DNA from 4 places in the Enterobacter sp. CFEC122 genome. Region 4 is predicted to be linked to each of the others. Evidence: predicted binding sites of a transcription regulator. Region 4 holds the regulator's gene; each other region holds the start of a gene.
What was found. The regulator PurR, encoded in region 4, represses purine synthesis genes. The targets are predictions, from matches to a motif close to CANGCAAACGTTTGCNTG.
Positions count from the first base shown of each region.

Region 1: the regulator PurR is predicted to act here: its motif matches at 2,256-2,273, upstream of glyA (serine hydroxymethyltransferase).
Region 2: the regulator PurR is predicted to act here: its motif matches at 1,226-1,243, upstream of purM (phosphoribosylformylglycinamidine cyclo-ligase).
Region 3: the regulator PurR is predicted to act here: its motif matches at 2,161-2,178, upstream of tusA (sulfurtransferase TusA).

Region 1 is NZ_JBRIQR010000022.1:51,059-55,168, reverse strand. Features, by position in the region: gene glrR (two-component system response regulator GlrR) at 1-402, shown strand, start outside; gene glnB (nitrogen regulatory protein P-II) at 483-821, shown strand; gene hmpA (NO-inducible flavohemoprotein) at 895-2,085, opposite strand; gene glyA (serine hydroxymethyltransferase) at 2,390-3,643, shown strand; gene ACVCAM_RS16140 (DoxX family protein) at 3,698-4,110, opposite strand, start outside.
Region 2 is NZ_JBRIQR010000017.1:44,035-48,144, reverse strand. Features, by position in the region: gene ACVCAM_RS13680 (6-phospho-beta-glucosidase) at 1-1,037, opposite strand, end outside; gene purM (phosphoribosylformylglycinamidine cyclo-ligase) at 1,304-2,341, shown strand; gene purN (phosphoribosylglycinamide formyltransferase) at 2,338-2,979, shown strand; gene ppk1 (polyphosphate kinase 1) at 3,184-4,110, shown strand, end outside.
Region 3 is NZ_JBRIQR010000044.1:10,114-14,223, forward strand. Features, by position in the region: gene asd (aspartate-semialdehyde dehydrogenase) at 1-663, opposite strand, end outside; gene yhgN (NAAT family transporter YhgN) at 841-1,434, shown strand; gene ACVCAM_RS22300 (hypothetical protein) at 1,554-1,814, opposite strand; gene tusA (sulfurtransferase TusA) at 1,859-2,101, opposite strand; gene ACVCAM_RS22310 (7-cyano-7-deazaguanine/7-aminomethyl-7-deazaguanine transporter) at 2,269-2,934, shown strand; gene ACVCAM_RS22315 (DcrB family lipoprotein) at 3,007-3,564, shown strand; gene ACVCAM_RS22320 (MFS transporter) at 3,569-4,110, opposite strand, start outside.
Region 4 is NZ_JBRIQR010000011.1:19,769-23,878, forward strand. Features, by position in the region: gene ACVCAM_RS09655 (MFS transporter) at 1-985, opposite strand, end outside; gene cydH (cytochrome bd-I oxidase subunit CydH) at 1,149-1,238, opposite strand; gene purR (HTH-type transcriptional repressor PurR) at 1,536-2,561, shown strand; gene punR (DNA-binding transcriptional activator PunR) at 2,579-3,490, opposite strand; gene punC (purine nucleoside transporter PunC) at 3,605-4,110, shown strand, end outside.

The DNA.
Region 1 (4,110 bases), on a different contig from region 4:
GAAGACATCCCGCTGCTGGCGAACCATCTTTTGCGCCAGGCGGCCGATCGCCATAAACCGTTCGTGCGCGCGTTTTCCACCGATGCGATGAAGCGGCTGATGGCCGCAAGCTGGCCGGGTAACGTCCGTCAGCTGGTCAACGTGATTGAGCAGTGCGTGGCGCTGACCTCCTCACCGGTCATCAGCGACGCGCTGGTGGAGCAGGCACTGGAAGGGGAAAACACGGCCTTGCCGACGTTTGCCGAAGCGCGTAACCAGTTCGAGCTGAACTATCTGCGCAAGCTATTGCAGATCACCAAAGGCAACGTGACCCACGCGGCGCGGATGGCCGGACGCAACCGCACCGAGTTTTACAAGCTGCTCTCGCGCCACGAGCTCGAAGCAAACGATTTTAAAGAGTAGTACCGCAAAATTTGCCTGAATATGGTACTGTGGGCAATCGATTACGAGGCAGCTTACAGGCAAGAGTTTAAGGACCCACCATGAAAAAGATTGATGCGATTATTAAACCTTTCAAACTGGATGATGTGCGTGAAGCGCTGGCGGAAGTCGGCATCACCGGGATGACCGTGACGGAAGTGAAAGGTTTTGGTCGTCAGAAAGGCCACACCGAGCTATACCGTGGCGCAGAGTACATGGTGGACTTTCTGCCGAAAGTGAAAATTGAAATCGTGGTCAGCGACGATATCGTCGATACCTGTGTGGACACCATTATCCGCACGGCGCAGACCGGCAAGATTGGCGATGGTAAAATCTTCGTCTTTGACGTGGCGCGCGTGATCCGTATCCGTACCGGCGAAGAAGACGACGCCGCGATTTAAACATTTTCCAGGCCGGGTAAGGCGCAGCCGCCACCCTACGAAAAAAAGCCCCTCGAACGAGGGGCTTTTTGCATTACAGCACCTTATGCGGCCCGAAACATTCGTAATGAATGTTGTCTTTGTTCACGCCCAGCTCAACCAGCTGCTTCGCGGCATACTGCATAAACGCCACCGGTCCACAGACGTAGAACTGCATCTCCGGTGCGCTGAACGCACCTTCATGCTGGCTTAAATCCATCAACCCTTCGCTGTCAAATTGCGCGGCAGCGCGATCCGCTTCCGTCGGCAGACGATACCAGGTATGCGCGGTGAAACGCGGCAGGGAGGCTCCGAGCGTTTTCACCTCATCCGCAAAGGCGTGCACGTCGCCGTTTTCGGCGGCATGGAACCAGTTAACCTGCGCACCGTGGTGTGATTTTGCCAGCGTATCGAGCATCGCCAGCATTGGCGTCTGGCCGACACCCGCAGAGATCAGCGTCACCGGGGTATTCGCTTCAACGGCCATGAAGAAGTCGCCCGCTGGCGCGGCCAGATGGACCACGTCGCCCACGTTAGCTTCGTTGTGCAGCCAGCTGGAAACCTGACCGCCGTCCTCACGCTTCACCGCAATGCGGTAGGCTTTGCCGTTTGGCTTGCGGGTAAGAGAATACTGGCGGATCTCCTGATGCGGGAAACCTTCAGGCTTCAGCCACACGCCCAGATACTGTCCTGGCTGGTAATCGGCCACCGGTTTACCGTCCACCGGCTCAAACTCGAAGCTGGTGATTAACGCGCTGCGCGGGGTTTTCTTAACGATGCGGAACGCGCGGGTGCCTTCCCAGCCGCCGTTCTTGCTGGCGTTTTCGCTGTAAATCTGTGCTTCACGGTTGATAAACACGTTTGCCAGCACCCCGTAGGCTTTACCCCACGCGTCCAGCACCTCCTGACCCGGGCTGAACATTTCGTCCAGCGTCGCCAGCAGGTGAGTGCCGACGATGTTGTACTGCTCGGGTTGGATCTGGAAGCTGGTATGTTTCTGCGCGATTTTTTCCACCGCGGGCAGCAGCGCAGCCAGGTTTTCAATATTGCTGGCGTAAGCCGCGATGGCGTTGAACAGCGCTTCACGCTGATCGCCGTTACGCTGGTTGCTCATGTTGAAAATCTCTTTGAGCTCCGGGTTGTGCGTGAACATGCGATCGTAGAAATGGGCGGTGAGTTTAGGGCCGGTTTCCACCAGCAGGGGAATAGTGGCTTTTACGGTAGCGATGGTTTGAGCGTCGAGCATGAGCGCGTCCTTCTGATGTTACTTTAATGATGTATTTTAAATGCATCTTATAAAAAATACCCCTGCGTTGTAAATGGTTCTTTGCAAGATGAAAAATATGCATCACAAACCTGAAAAGAAATCCGCTGGAAAGGGCGAGCGCTTTATTCCTCAAACCCTTGCGTGGCGGGTAGGAAAACGTTTGCGTAAAATCGTTTGTCAAGACCTGTTATCACAGAACTAATCAGTTATACTGTTGCCCGTCGTCCAACAGGACTGCCTTTTCAGGCCAAAATTTACTTGTTAGCTGAGTCAGGAGATGCGGATGTTAAAGCGTGAAATGAACATTGCCGATTATGATGCCGAACTGTGGCAGGCTATGGAGCAGGAAAAAGTACGTCAGGAAGAGCACATCGAACTGATCGCCTCCGAAAACTACACCAGCCCGCGCGTGATGCAGGCGCAGGGGTCTCAGCTGACCAACAAATACGCTGAAGGTTACCCGGGCAAACGCTATTACGGCGGTTGCGAGTACGTTGATATCGTTGAGCAGCTGGCTATCGATCGTGCGAAAGAACTTTTTGGCGCTGACTATGCAAACGTCCAGCCGCACTCTGGCTCTCAGGCTAACTTCGCGGTCTACACCGCGCTGCTGCAGCCGGGCGATACCGTTCTGGGTATGAACCTGGCGCAGGGCGGCCACCTGACTCACGGCTCCCCGGTTAACTTCTCCGGCAAACTGTACAACATCATCCCTTACGGTATTGATGAGTCCGGTAAAATTGACTACGAAGACATGGCGAAGCAGGCTAAAGAGCACAAGCCGAAGATGATCATCGGTGGCTTCTCTGCTTACTCCGGTATCGTTGACTGGGCAAAAATGCGCGAAATCGCAGACAGCATCGGTGCTTACCTGTTCGTTGACATGGCGCACGTAGCGGGCCTGATTGCCGCAGGCGTTTACCCTAACCCGGTTCCACACGCTCACGTTGTGACCACCACTACCCACAAAACCCTGGCGGGTCCACGCGGTGGCCTGATCCTGGCGAAGGGCGGTGACGAAGAGCTGTACAAAAAACTGAACTCCGCGGTGTTCCCAAGCGCGCAGGGCGGCCCGCTGATGCACGTTATCGCGGCAAAAGCGGTCGCGCTGAAAGAAGCGATGGAGCCAGAGTTCAAGGTTTACCAGCAGCAGGTTGCTAAGAACGCCAAAGCGATGGTGGAAGTGTTCCTGAACCGTGGCTACAAAGTGGTATCCGGTGGGACTGAAAACCACCTGTTCCTGCTGGATCTGGTTGATAAGAACCTGACCGGTAAAGAAGCTGACGCTGCCCTGGGCCGCGCCAACATCACCGTGAACAAAAACAGCGTGCCAAACGATCCGAAGAGCCCGTTCGTGACCTCCGGTATCCGTATCGGTTCTCCGGCCGTGACTCGCCGCGGCTTCAAAGAAGCGGAAGTGAAAGAACTGGCTGGCTGGATGTGTGACGTTCTGGACAACATCAATGACGAAGCGGTTATCGAGCGCGTCAAAGGTAAAGTTCTGGATATCTGCGCGCGCTTCCCGGTCTACGCATAATTCCTCTGCCCTGCAGAAATAAAAAAGGCCGCGCTTGCGGCCTTTTTTTATGGCTTAACGCCGGTCCAGGGAGATGGCGCCAGGTCCCACAATCGCCAGCAAAATAAAGGCGCCAGCAATACTGACGTTTTTGTAGAAGTTAATCATATTCGGTACGACTGCATCACCGGTCATATCCCAGTAGTGATGCCCAATCACCGCCGTTCCGAGGGTGTAGAACACAAACAGTACCGCGAGAGGACGGGTGAAAAAGCCCAGTACGATCAGGATCGCAGCAGGCACTTCCATCACCACCGCAATAATGGCCGCCAGCATGGGCATCGGCGTACCCAGCGAGGTCATATACTGTACGGTACCGCTAAACCCCGTCAGTTTCGGGTAACCAAAGATAATAAACAGCACGACAAGCGCGATGCGGCCAATGAGCAGCAGCAGATGACGCGACTGACCAAAATCGAGATAACGTA
Region 2 (4,110 bases), on a different contig from region 4:
CAGTCGGATTTCTGCACGTACGGGTTGGAGACCAGGCTCTTGCTTTCGTCATAGTCCAGCTGCGGGTTGTCCGCCGTCGCCTTGGTGGCGAAGGACATATAATAGCTAAACCCGATGTAATCCACGCAGCCCTGCGTCAGCGCGACTTTATCCTCTTCGGTGATATCCAGCGCGAAGCCGCGACGTTCAAAGTAGTTGAGCAGATGCTGCGGATACTTGCCGCGCACATGGACGTCGGTGAACCAGTAGCGGCGGTGCATGGCGTTCATCGCCATCATCATGTCGTCCGGCGCGCAGGTCAGCGGGTAGATGGGGCACATGGCAATCATGCAGCCGATCTGCAGGGACGGGTTAATCTCGCGCCCCGCCCTCACCGCCAGGGCGCTGGCCACCAGTTCATAGTGCGCGGCCTGGAACATCACCGGCTCACGATCTTCACCCGGCGCGTACTTCAGCCCGGAGTTGGTAAACGGCGCAAAATCTTCATGGAAGTTGGCCTGGTTGTTGATCTCGTTAAAGGTCATCCAGTACTTCACTTTATGCTGATAGCGCTGGAAAACCACTTTCGCAAAACGAACGAAGAAGTCGATCAGCTTACGGTTGCGCCAGCCGCCGTATTCCGTGACCAGGTGGAAAGGCATCTCGAAGTGGGAAAGCGTAATCACCGGTTCGATGCCGTACTTCAGGCACTCGTCGAACAGATCGTCATAGAATTTCAGACCGGCCTCGTTCGGCTCAAGCTCGTCACCTTTCGGAAAGATACGCGTCCAGGCGATGGAGGTACGGAAGCATTTGAACCCCATCTCGGCAAAGAGTTTGATGTCTTCTTTATAGCGGTGGTAGAAATCGATGGCTTCATGGTTAGGGTAATTTTTCCCCTCAAGCACGCCGTTGGTGATTTCGCGCGGTACGCCGTGCGCGCCCGCCGTCATCACATCGGCAACGCTAACGCCCTTGCCGCCCTCTTTCCAGCCGCCCTCAAGCTGATGCGCCGCAACGGCACCACCCCACAGAAAATCTGCTTTAAATCCTGACATTTGCTTTCCCTCATTCTGCGTTATTTTCTGCAAAAACAATTACAGAAACCGGTTTCAGTTCGATGATGTGCAAAGGGGATAGCCGTTGCAAGCAGAACGCCGAAACCGGTTTCATTTTCGTGAACAGAGTCAAGTTTGTCGCCCTGCCTAAGCCAGAGAGAAAAAAAGATCCCCGCACCGAGAATAGGCTCGCAAACGTTTGCCTGGACTGTTAGAATTGCGCCGATTTTTCTTACTAGCTATGCAATCGCGTGGGGACTTGAGCCGTGACCAACAAAACTTCTCTCAGCTACAAAGATGCCGGTGTTGATATTGACGCAGGTAATGCGCTGGTTGACCGAATCAAAGGTGTGGTGAAAAAAACCCGCCGCCCGGAAGTGATGGGTGGTCTGGGTGGATTCGGCGCACTGTGCGCGCTGCCGCAAAAATATCGTGAACCTGTTCTGGTCTCGGGTACTGACGGTGTAGGCACCAAGCTGCGCCTGGCGATGGATTTAAAACGTCACGACACGATCGGTATCGATCTGGTCGCGATGTGTGTGAATGACCTGGTGGTTCAGGGCGCAGAGCCGCTGTTCTTCCTCGATTACTACGCGACCGGCAAACTGGACGTGGATACCGCGGCCAGCGTCATTAACGGTATCGCCGAAGGCTGTCTGCAGTCCGGCTGTGCGCTGGTCGGCGGCGAAACCGCTGAAATGCCGGGTATGTATCACGGCGAAGATTATGACGTCGCGGGCTTCTGCGTCGGCGTAGTAGAAAAATCAGAAATTATCGACGGCAGCAAAGTGGCGGATGGTGATGTGCTGATCGCGCTGGCCTCCAGCGGCCCACACTCCAACGGCTACTCTCTGGTGCGTAAAATTCTCGAAGTGAGCGGCTGCGACCCGCTGACCACCGAGCTTGACGGTAAACCGCTGGCAGACCACCTGCTGGCGCCAACCCGCATCTACGTTAAAAACGTGCTGGAACTGATTGAGAACGTTGACGTGCACGCTATCGCCCACCTGACCGGCGGCGGCTTCTGGGAGAACATCCCGCGCGTGCTGCCGGACAACACCCAGGCCGTAATCGACGAATCCTCATGGCAGTGGCCGGCCGTGTTTAACTGGCTGCAGACCGCAGGCAACGTGAGCTCTCACGAAATGTACCGCACCTTTAACTGCGGCGTGGGCATGGTTATCGCCCTGCCGGCAAGCGAAGCGGATAAAGCGGTTAAACTGCTGACCGAAAAAGGTGAAAACGCGTGGAAAATCGGTACGATTAAAGCCTCCGATTCCGAACAGCGTGTGGTCATTGAATGAAAAACATCGTGGTGCTCATTTCCGGCAACGGAAGCAATTTGCAGGCCATCATTGACGCCTGCAAACAGAAGAAAATCAACGGCACCATTCGGGCAGTATTCAGCAACAAGGCCGACGCGTTCGGCCTTGAGCGCGCGCGGGAAGCGAACATTCCCGCGCACGCGCTGGAAGCCAGCCAGTTCGCCGGGCGTGAAGCCTTTGACCGCGAGCTGGTTCAGGAGATTGATGCCTACGCACCGGACGTCGTGGTGCTGGCGGGCTATATGCGCATTCTGAGCCCGGCTTTTGTTGCGCACTACGCCGGACGTCTGCTGAATATTCACCCTTCTCTTCTGCCGAAATATCCCGGCCTGCACACCCATCGTCAGGTTCTGGAAAACGGCGATGAGGAGCACGGCACCTCCGTGCATTTCGTTACCGACGAGCTGGACGGCGGTCCGGTGATCCTGCAGGCCAAAGTCCCGGTCTTTGACGGCGACAGCGAAGAAGACGTGACCGAACGCGTGCAGACCCAGGAACACGCCATTTACCCGCTGGTGGTAAGCTGGTTTGTCGACGGGCGCCTCGAAATGCGCGACGGCGCTGCCTGGCTGCATGGCGTGAAGTTACCCCCGCAGGGCCATGCGGCGGAAGAGTAGTTTGTTATGTCGGGTGGCGCCGCGCTTACCCGACATCTACCTTGCATTACCCGATATTCCCTTCTCCAACCTTCTAAATTCCCCAACAAAAAAAATAACTGTCATACTTTTCTGGCACTGTTGGACATATCGTGGAAATGCTCGCCATAATAAGGACGAGACGGATTTACCACGTCCTGTGATTGAACTGGAGTGTGAGCTGTAATGGGTCAGGAAAAGTTATATATCGAGAAAGAGCTAAGCTGGTTAGCATTTAACGAACGTGTACTCCAGGAAGCGGCTGACAAAAGTAACCCGCTGATCGAACGCATGCGTTTTTTGGGCATCTATTCCAACAACCTGGATGAGTTCTACAAGGTTCGCTTTGCCGAGCTGAAAAGACGGATCATCATCAGCGAAGAACAGGGCTTAAACTCTCACTCGCGGCATCTGCTGGGCAAAATCCAGTCCCGCGTGTTGAAAGCCGATCAGGAATTTGACGGCCTGTATAACGAACTGCTGCTGGAGATGGCGCGCAATCAAATCTTCCTGATTAACGAACGTCAGCTTTCCGTTAACCAACAAAACTGGCTGCGCCACTATTTTAAACAGTACCTGCGCCAGCACATTACCCCGATTCTCATCAACCGCGAAACCGATCTGGTGCAGTTCCTGAAAGATGACTACACCTATCTGGCCGTAGAAATTATTCGCGGTGAATCCATTCGCTACGCGCTGCTGGAGATCCCGTCCGACAAGGTCCCGCGCTTCGTGAACCTGCCGCCGGAAACCCCGCGCAGACGCAAGCCGATGATCCTGCTGGACAACATCCTGCGCTACTGTCTCGACGACATTTTCAAAGGCTTCTTCGATTACGATGCGCTAAACGCCTACTCGATGAAGATGACCCGTGACGCCGAATATGACCTGGTGCACGAGATGGAGGCCAGCCTGATGGAGCTGATGTCCTCCAGCCTGAAACAACGCCTGACGGCCGAGCCGGTGCGCTTTGTTTATCAGCGCGATATGCCGGACGCCATGGTAGAAATGCTGCGCGAGAAGCTGACCATTTCGCGCTATGACTCCATCGTGCCGGGCGGCCGTTACCACAACTTTAAAGACTTCATTGGCTTCCCGAACGTCGGCAAGGCC
Region 3 (4,110 bases), on a different contig from region 4:
CGGTACGCCAAAGTTATCCACCGGCAGCTCGCCGCTGCGGGTCAGCTCGGTCACTTTACGCTCGATATCGAGAATAGCCGACGCCGGGTTTGCCAGCTCGGTCGCGACGCTCTGGTGCAGCTGGCCCATCTGGGTCAGCAGTTCGCGCATATGACGCGCGCCGCCGCCGGACGCCGCCTGGTAGGTCGCCACGGAGACCCACTCCACCAGATCCTGCGCGAACAGGCCGCCGAGGGACATCAGCATCAGGCTGACGGTGCAGTTACCGCCAACAAAGGTTTTTACGCCGTTGTTCAGGCCATCGGCGATCACGCTCTGGTTAACCGGGTCGAGAATGATGATGGCATCGTCTTTCATGCGCAGCGAAGAGGCCGCGTCAATCCAGTAGCCCTGCCAGCCGCTTTCACGCAGCTTTGGATAGATTTCGTTGGTATAATCGCCGCCCTGGCAGGTCACAATAATGTCGAGTGCCTTCAGCGCTTCCAGATCGTAAGCATCCTGCAACGTGCCTGTGGTACCACCAAAGGACGGAGCAGCCTGGCCGAGCTGGGAAGTGGAGAAGAAGACCGGGCGGATAGCGTCGAAATCGCGCTCTTCAACCATGCGTTGCATGAGTACAGAGCCGACCATACCGCGCCAGCCGATAAAACCAACGTTTTTCATAGCATTTTTTTCCTGCTGAGGGTGTGTGCTGATTGTGCAAGCCAGTATTGAACTGGGATATGCTTCACATTACAAAATGCTGCCAAAGTCGCAAGCGAAATTAATCGATGATTGCCCGGCAATCAGAAATACAGCTAATCATCATAATAACCATAGAGAGTTTCAGGGATAATTTACATGAGTGAAATCATTTCCGCCGCGGTTTTATTGATCCTGATAATGGATCCGCTGGGCAACCTGCCGATCTTCATGTCGGTGCTGAAGCACACCGAGCCGAAGCGCCGCCGGGCGATCATGATCCGCGAGCTGCTTATCGCCCTGCTGGTGATGTTTATCTTCCTGTTTGCGGGTGAAAAAATCCTCGCGTTCCTGAACCTGCGCGCCGAAACCGTGTCGATTTCCGGCGGGATTATTCTGTTCCTGATTGCGATTAAGATGATTTTCCCGAGCGCGGAAGGCAGCAGCAGCGGCCTGCCTGCGGGTGAAGAGCCGTTTATTGTGCCGCTGGCGATCCCGCTCGTCGCGGGGCCAACCATTCTGGCGACGCTGATGCTGCTGTCGCATCAGTATCCGAACCAGATGAGCCATCTGGTCATTGCCCTGCTGATTGCCTGGGGCGGGACGTTTATCATCCTGCTGCAGTCGTCCCTGTTCCTGCGCCTGCTGGGCGAAAAAGGGGTAAACGCGCTGGAGCGCCTGATGGGGCTCATTCTGGTGATGATGGCAACGCAGATGTTCCTGGATGGGATCAGGGCGTGGATGAAGGGATGACGTTCTCCCTCTCCCTGTGGGAGAGGCCGTATTCTTGCCGGGTGGCGGCTTCGCCTTACCCGGCCTACAACGGCTCTAGTCCCGTAGGTCGGGTAAGCGTTAGCGCCACCCGACTTTTTTCACAGTGGCAAGATGCCTTCATTTGTACGCAACCAGCGCGGTGCTTTCAACATACCGCTATACAGCCCAACTAAGCCTTGCAACAAATCTCCAGCCACTCTTTCATCACTCTCTGAAAGTGAACGAGCCAACAGCAACTGCGTTAATAGCGGGCAATAGCTTCCCAACTGATCAACTTCCGGTTCGAAGGCAGGGACGTCCAGAGGCAGGTCATCTACCGTTAAACTCGCTTTTAAATATTCAGGAACAGGTTCAAGCATGGGTGCGGCCTGATACCCTCAACCTCCCCCCAAATAAGTGAGGGCTACCCCTTACGAATCAAATACCGGTACGGCAGCATTTCCGTCTGCTGCGCCACCAGCTCATGCTCCATAAAGGTACAAAAACCGGGAATGTCGCGCGTGGTGGCAGGGTCGTCGGCAACGATCAGCAGCGTTTCACCGGTCTGCATGTTGCGCACGGTTTTACGTACCATCATTACCGGTTCCGGGCAGCGAAGGCCCTGGGCATCAAGAGTGTGGTCTGGGCTGGAAAACAGGTCGGTCATGATCTTCTCGGTCAGGTAAAAACGGCTGTAGTTTACGCCCCGTTGCGGTCAATGCAAACCAGGTTAACGATTGCGTAAAAACTAACCATTGCAATGTCCTGCCAAAGCAGTATCATGCTGCGGTTTTTATTGGGTTCCCTCACCCCAACGTATAAAAAGGTCACAATATGACGCAGTTTTCTGAATCACAGCGCGTAAAAGCGTTGTTCTGGCTTTCGCTTTTCCATTTGCTGGTGATCACCTCCAGCAACTATCTGGTGCAGCTCCCTATCTCCATCTTTGGTTTTCATACCACCTGGGGCGCGTTCAGCTTTCCGTTTATTTTCCTCGCCACCGATCTGACCGTGCGTATTTTTGGCGCACCGCTGGCTCGCCGCATTATTTTTGCGGTCATGCTCCCGGCGCTGTTCATCTCGTACGGGGTGTCGTCCCTGTTTTATATGGGAAGCTGGCAGGGTTTTGAGGCGTTAACCCACTTCAACCTGTTTGTCGCCCGTATCGCCGCAGCAAGCTTTATGGCCTACGCGCTGGGGCAGATACTGGACGTACACGTGTTTAACCGCCTGCGTCAGAATCATCGCTGGTGGATGGCACCCACCGCCTCCACGCTGTTCGGTAACGTGAGCGATACGCTGGCCTTCTTCTTCATCGCCTTCTGGCGTAGCCCGGATGCGTTCATGGCCGAACACTGGATGGAAATCGCGCTGGTGGACTACTGCTTCAAGGTGCTCATCAGCATTGTGTTCTTCCTGCCCATGTACGGCGTGCTGCTGAATATGCTGCTGAAAAGGCTGGCAGATAAATCTGAAATCACGGCATTGCAGGCTGGTTAAGGGTTCGCTTTATCAGTTGTGATAAGATGAGCGAATGAGCCGTTATGGCCGTTTATCGAAAGGAAGAAGTCAATGCGCAATCTGGTTAAATATGTCGGGATTGGCCTGCTGGTTGTGGGTCTTGCAGCCTGTGATAACAGCGACACGAAAACGCCTGCTCAGGGCGCATCCGCAGAAAGCAATGCGACCGGCCAGCCGGTGAATCTGATGGATGGCAAACTCAGCTTCTCTCTGCCAGCCGATATGACTGACCAGAGCGGCAAGCTGGGCACTCAGGCGAACAACATGCACGTTTACTCCGACGCAACCGGGCAGAAAGCGGTCATTGTGATTGTGGGCGACGACACCAGCGAAGATCTGGCGGTCCTGTCCAAACGTCTGGAAGATCAGCAGCGCGGCCGCGACCCGCAGCTGCAGGTCGTGACCAACAAATCCATCGAGCTGAAAGGCCATAAGCTGCAGCAGCTGGACAGCATCATCTCTGCGAAAGGCCAGACCGCATACTCCTCTGTCGTGCTGGGCAAGGTCGATAACAAACTGCTGACCCTGCAGATCACCCTGCCAGCGGAAGATCAGCAGAAAGCGCAGACGGCTGCTGAAAACATCATTAACACCATCGTAATCCAGTAACGTTTCACGATGATGACGTGGCCTCCGGTGCCTGCGCCGGGGGCCTTTTTTTTAGCCGCCACGTCAGCAGCAATGCCATCATGACCAGACCCGCCGCGGCAAGATAGATCACCGGCACCCCCGCCCGGGCCATCACCAGTCCCGCCAGCGGGCCGGTAATGCCTAACGACATATCCATAAATACCGTATAGGTCGCCAGCGCTGCGCCCTGATTCTGCTGCGGTACCGCTTTTACCGCGACCACGCCCAGCGCCGGGAAGACCAGTGAAAAACCGGCTCCCGCGAGAAATACGCCCATTTTCGCCATCCAGGGCGCGCTGGCTACGCCGGTCAACAGCAGCCCGACAATCTCTACCGCAAAGCAGATCGTCGCCACGTTCAGCCCGCCAAGACGGTTGATGCCGTTAGGGAAAAGCAGGCGCGCACCAACAAACGCACAGCTGAACAGGGTTAACGCAAAGGCCGCGCCGTCCCAGCCTTTGGCGTCATAGAACAGGGTAATGAAGGTGGCGATGACCCCGAAGCCGGTGGTCGCCAGCGCCAGTG
Region 4 (4,110 bases):
CCGAGGATGAGAGGCCCGGCGCTTCATGCGCGACGCGCATCACGCGCATCTGCAGCGGTGGCACCACCGCGAACGTTGCAGCCCCCCAGACGACCATTGCGATCGCGGCACCAAACTCGTTGCGCGCCAGCCACGGAATGGCGATCATGATAACAATCAGCAGGGTTAAGAAGCCCTTCAGCGTTCCGCTCACGGAACGGTCGGCAAATTTCCCGCCGAGATAGTTGCCAATCGAGAAGCCCACGCCAATCAGCACCAGCATCGCGGTAACGAAGAGTGGCGTTGCGTGGGTGATGTCATGCAGCACCGGTGAAATATAGGTATAGAGGGTAAACATCGCCCCTGCCCCCAGCACGGTGGTCAGCAGCGCGGAGAGCACCTGCGGGCGCATCAGCACCGCCAGCTCCTTACGCACTTCCGGACGTTCTCCGGCGCTGCCCTTTGGCAGGGAGAAGAACAAGGCCACCATCGCGACCACGCCCAGTCCAGCCGTCGCCAGGAAGGACATCCGCCAGCCAATGACCTCGCCCAGCCAGGTTGCCGCAGGAACGCCGCCGATGTTAGCGATGGTCAGGCCCATAAACATGGTGGCTACGGCGCTGGCCTGCTTGTGTTTCGGCACCACGCTTGCCGCCACAACCGACCCCAGCCCAAAGAACGCGCCGTGGTTAAGGCTGGTCAGAATACGCGAAAGCATCAACGTGGTGTAGTCCGGCGAAATGGCCGAAAGCACGTTGCCGAGGGTGAAAATCGCCATCAGGAAAATCAGCGCATTGCGGCGCGCGCGGTGTGAAAGGAGAAGCGTCATCAGCGGCGCCCCCACCATCACGCCAATGGCGTAGGCGCTGATTAACATGCCGGCCGCAGGGATCGAGACGTCCACGCCGCGGGCGATAACGGGCAGTAACCCCATCGGGGAAAATTCAGTGGTGCCAATCCCAAAAGCGCCAATCGCCAGGGCCAGCAGGGGAAAATTGATTTTCATGCGTCAACTCCGGATGCCGTGTCATGTGGTGACACAGAACAAAGAAGCGGAAAGCATGACATCAATCACAAAAAATGAGAAGTTTACAAAATGGCAAAAGATTTTTGCCTTAGGAGTAACAATCGAGGTGAGCGGGAGGGAGAAGGCTCTCCCTCCGCGTAAATCAGTGCAGCGCGGCCGTCAGACCCGCCGCGACAATCAGAGCCAGCACAACCACGGTGGTGAACAGCGAAAACTTCAGATCGGAACTCATCAATTTTTCTCCTTTTAATCCCCCCACGAAAAGTGAGCCTGCTCATTTTTGCATAATTTACGTCAAAAATCTTCCTAGATTTAGGCTGATAAACACTTTACCTCTTCCCCTTTTCATCAAGATAGGACAAAATTCCACGCTAAATTTATTAGCGTACCGGCCATTGACCCCCTCCTGACGTCCCGTGTCGTTTTCCCGGCGTGCCGCAATTCAAGATTGCGTGATAAGGGTGAGAGAAGGCAAACGTTTACCTTCAAGTTTTTCAGGAGTTTAGGATATGGTCTGGAGTGACATTTAATGGCAACAATTAAAGACGTAGCAAAACGCGCAAACGTTTCCACTACAACCGTATCACATGTAATTAACAAAACCCGCTTTGTGGCGGAAGAGACGCGCAACGCCGTCTGGGCAGCGATCAAAGAGCTGCACTATTCGCCAAGTGCGGTTGCGCGCAGCCTCAAGGTTAATCACACCAAATCCATTGGATTGCTGGCGACCAGCAGTGAAGCGGCCTATTTTGCCGAGATCATAGAAGCGGTAGAGAAGAACTGCTTCCAGAAAGGCTATACCCTGATTCTGGGCAACGCGTGGAACAGCATAGAAAAACAGCGCGCCTACCTGTCGATGATGGCGCAAAAGCGCGTCGATGGCCTGCTGGTCATGTGTTCCGAGTACCCGGAATCCGTGCTGTCGATGCTGGAAGAGTATCGCCATATCCCCATGGTGGTCATGGACTGGGGTGAAGCGCGCGCGGACTTCACCGACTCCGTTATCGACAACGCCTTCGAAGGCGGTTACATGGCGGGTCGTTACCTGATCGAACGCGGTCACCGCGAGATTGGCGTGATCCCCGGTCCGCTGGAGCGTAACACCGGCGCGGGCCGTCTGGCCGGTTTTATGAAAGCGATGGAAGAAGCGCTCATCACCGTGCCGGAAAACTGGATCGTGCAGGGCGACTTTGAGCCGGAATCAGGCTACCGCGCGATGCAGCAGATCGTTTCCCAGCAGCACCGCCCGACCGCCGTTTTCTGCGGCGGTGACATCATGGCCATGGGCGCGCTCTGCGCCGCCGATGAGCTGGGTTTGCGCGTACCGCAGGATATTTCCGTGATCGGGTATGACAACGTGCGTAACGCGCGCTTCTTCACCCCGGCGCTGACAACCATTCACCAGCCAAAAGATTCGCTGGGCGAAACGGCCTTCAATATGCTGCTGGACAGAATCGTCAACAAGCGCGAAGAGTCGCAGTCCATTGAAGTTCACCCGCGCCTGATTGAACGCCGTTCCGTTGCGGACGGTCCGTTCCGCGACTACCGTCGTTAATCCCTTGACGGGGCCAGCTACGCTGGCTCCCGTAACCATTCCCGGTTTAGGGTTTCGCTGTCCCCCAGATAATCCAGCAGCCAGGCCATGGCGGGCGAGACATCATTTTGTTGCCAGGTCAGGCAGCAGGCTGCGTCCGGGAACGGATTCTCCAGCGTCAGTTCAACCCATTCTCCGGTATCGATGCGTGGACGCGCAAAATGAGCGGGCACCATCGCGACGCACAGCCCGGCGCTGAGGCACGTCGCCGATGATTCCCAGTCAGGAGCCACCACCCGCCGCTGGTTATCCAGAAGCCAGGTGATACGCTTGGGCAATGAACGGGACGTATCCTCCAGCACCAGCGACGGCCAGTTGCGCAGCGTATCGTCGCTCAGCGGACCTTCCATCGCTGCCAGAGGATGATCGCTGGCCACCACGCATTTCCAGCTCAGCATCCCCATGTCGCGAAAGGCGTAACGTCCCCCGACCGGGATCGCCTGCGTCGCGCCAATCGCCATCTCCGCCCTGCCGTCCGCCAGCGCATCCCAGACGCCGTTGAACACCTCCTGCGAGACCCGTAGCTCGACGTCAGAGAAATGACGATAGAAATCCACGATCATCTGCCGGGTGCGTTCCGGCTTCACGATGTTATCTACCGCGATGGCGAGATGCCCCCGCCAGCCGTTGGCGATCTGCTGACACTGTTCGCGGGTGATCTGCATTTTTTTGATAACAGAACGCCCTTCTTTCAAAAACCATGCTCCGGCGGGCGTTAATTCCACGTCGCGATGCCGCCGTTCAAACAGCGGAACCGCCAGCCACTCCTCAAGCTGACGCACCGTGTAGCTGATGGCCGAAGGGACGCGGTGCAACTCCTGCGCTGCACCGCTAAAGCTGCCGTTACGCGCAACAGCATCGACCACTTCAAGAGAATAATCTGACCACATTTTCTGCCTGCAAAAAATTTGAATGCACACGCCAAATATTAGCGTTTCACAAGCCGCTTTGCACTCCCTACACTCTGCGCCAACGTACACCTGCCTCCTCAGGAGAATAAAAGAATGCAACCCAGGAAAGGATTTTTAGTCTGGCTCGGCGGCTTAAGCGTGCTGGGCTTTTTGGCCACCGACATGTACCTGCCCGCGTTTGCCGCGATGCAGGAAGACCTGCAAACCCCTGCCGCGGCCATCAGCGCCAGCCTGAGCCTGTTCCTTGCCGGTTTTGCTTTCGCCCAGCTGCTCTGGGGACCGCTCTCGGATCGCTTCGGTCGTAAACCGGTGCTGCTGCTGGGTCTGGCCATTTTTGCCGTGGGCTGCCTGGGGATGCTGTGGGTGCGCGATGCTACCTGGCTGCTGGTGCTGCGCTTCGTTCAGGCCGTGGGCGTCTGTGCTGCGGCGGTGACCTGGCAGGCGCTGGTGACCGACTCCTACCCGGCTAACCGCACAAACCGTATTTTCGCCACCATTATGCCGCTGGTGGGCCTCTCCCCTGCCCTGGCTCCGCTGCTGGGCAGCTGGATCCTCGCGCACTTTGACTGGCAGGCCATTTTTGCCACGCTGTTTGCCAT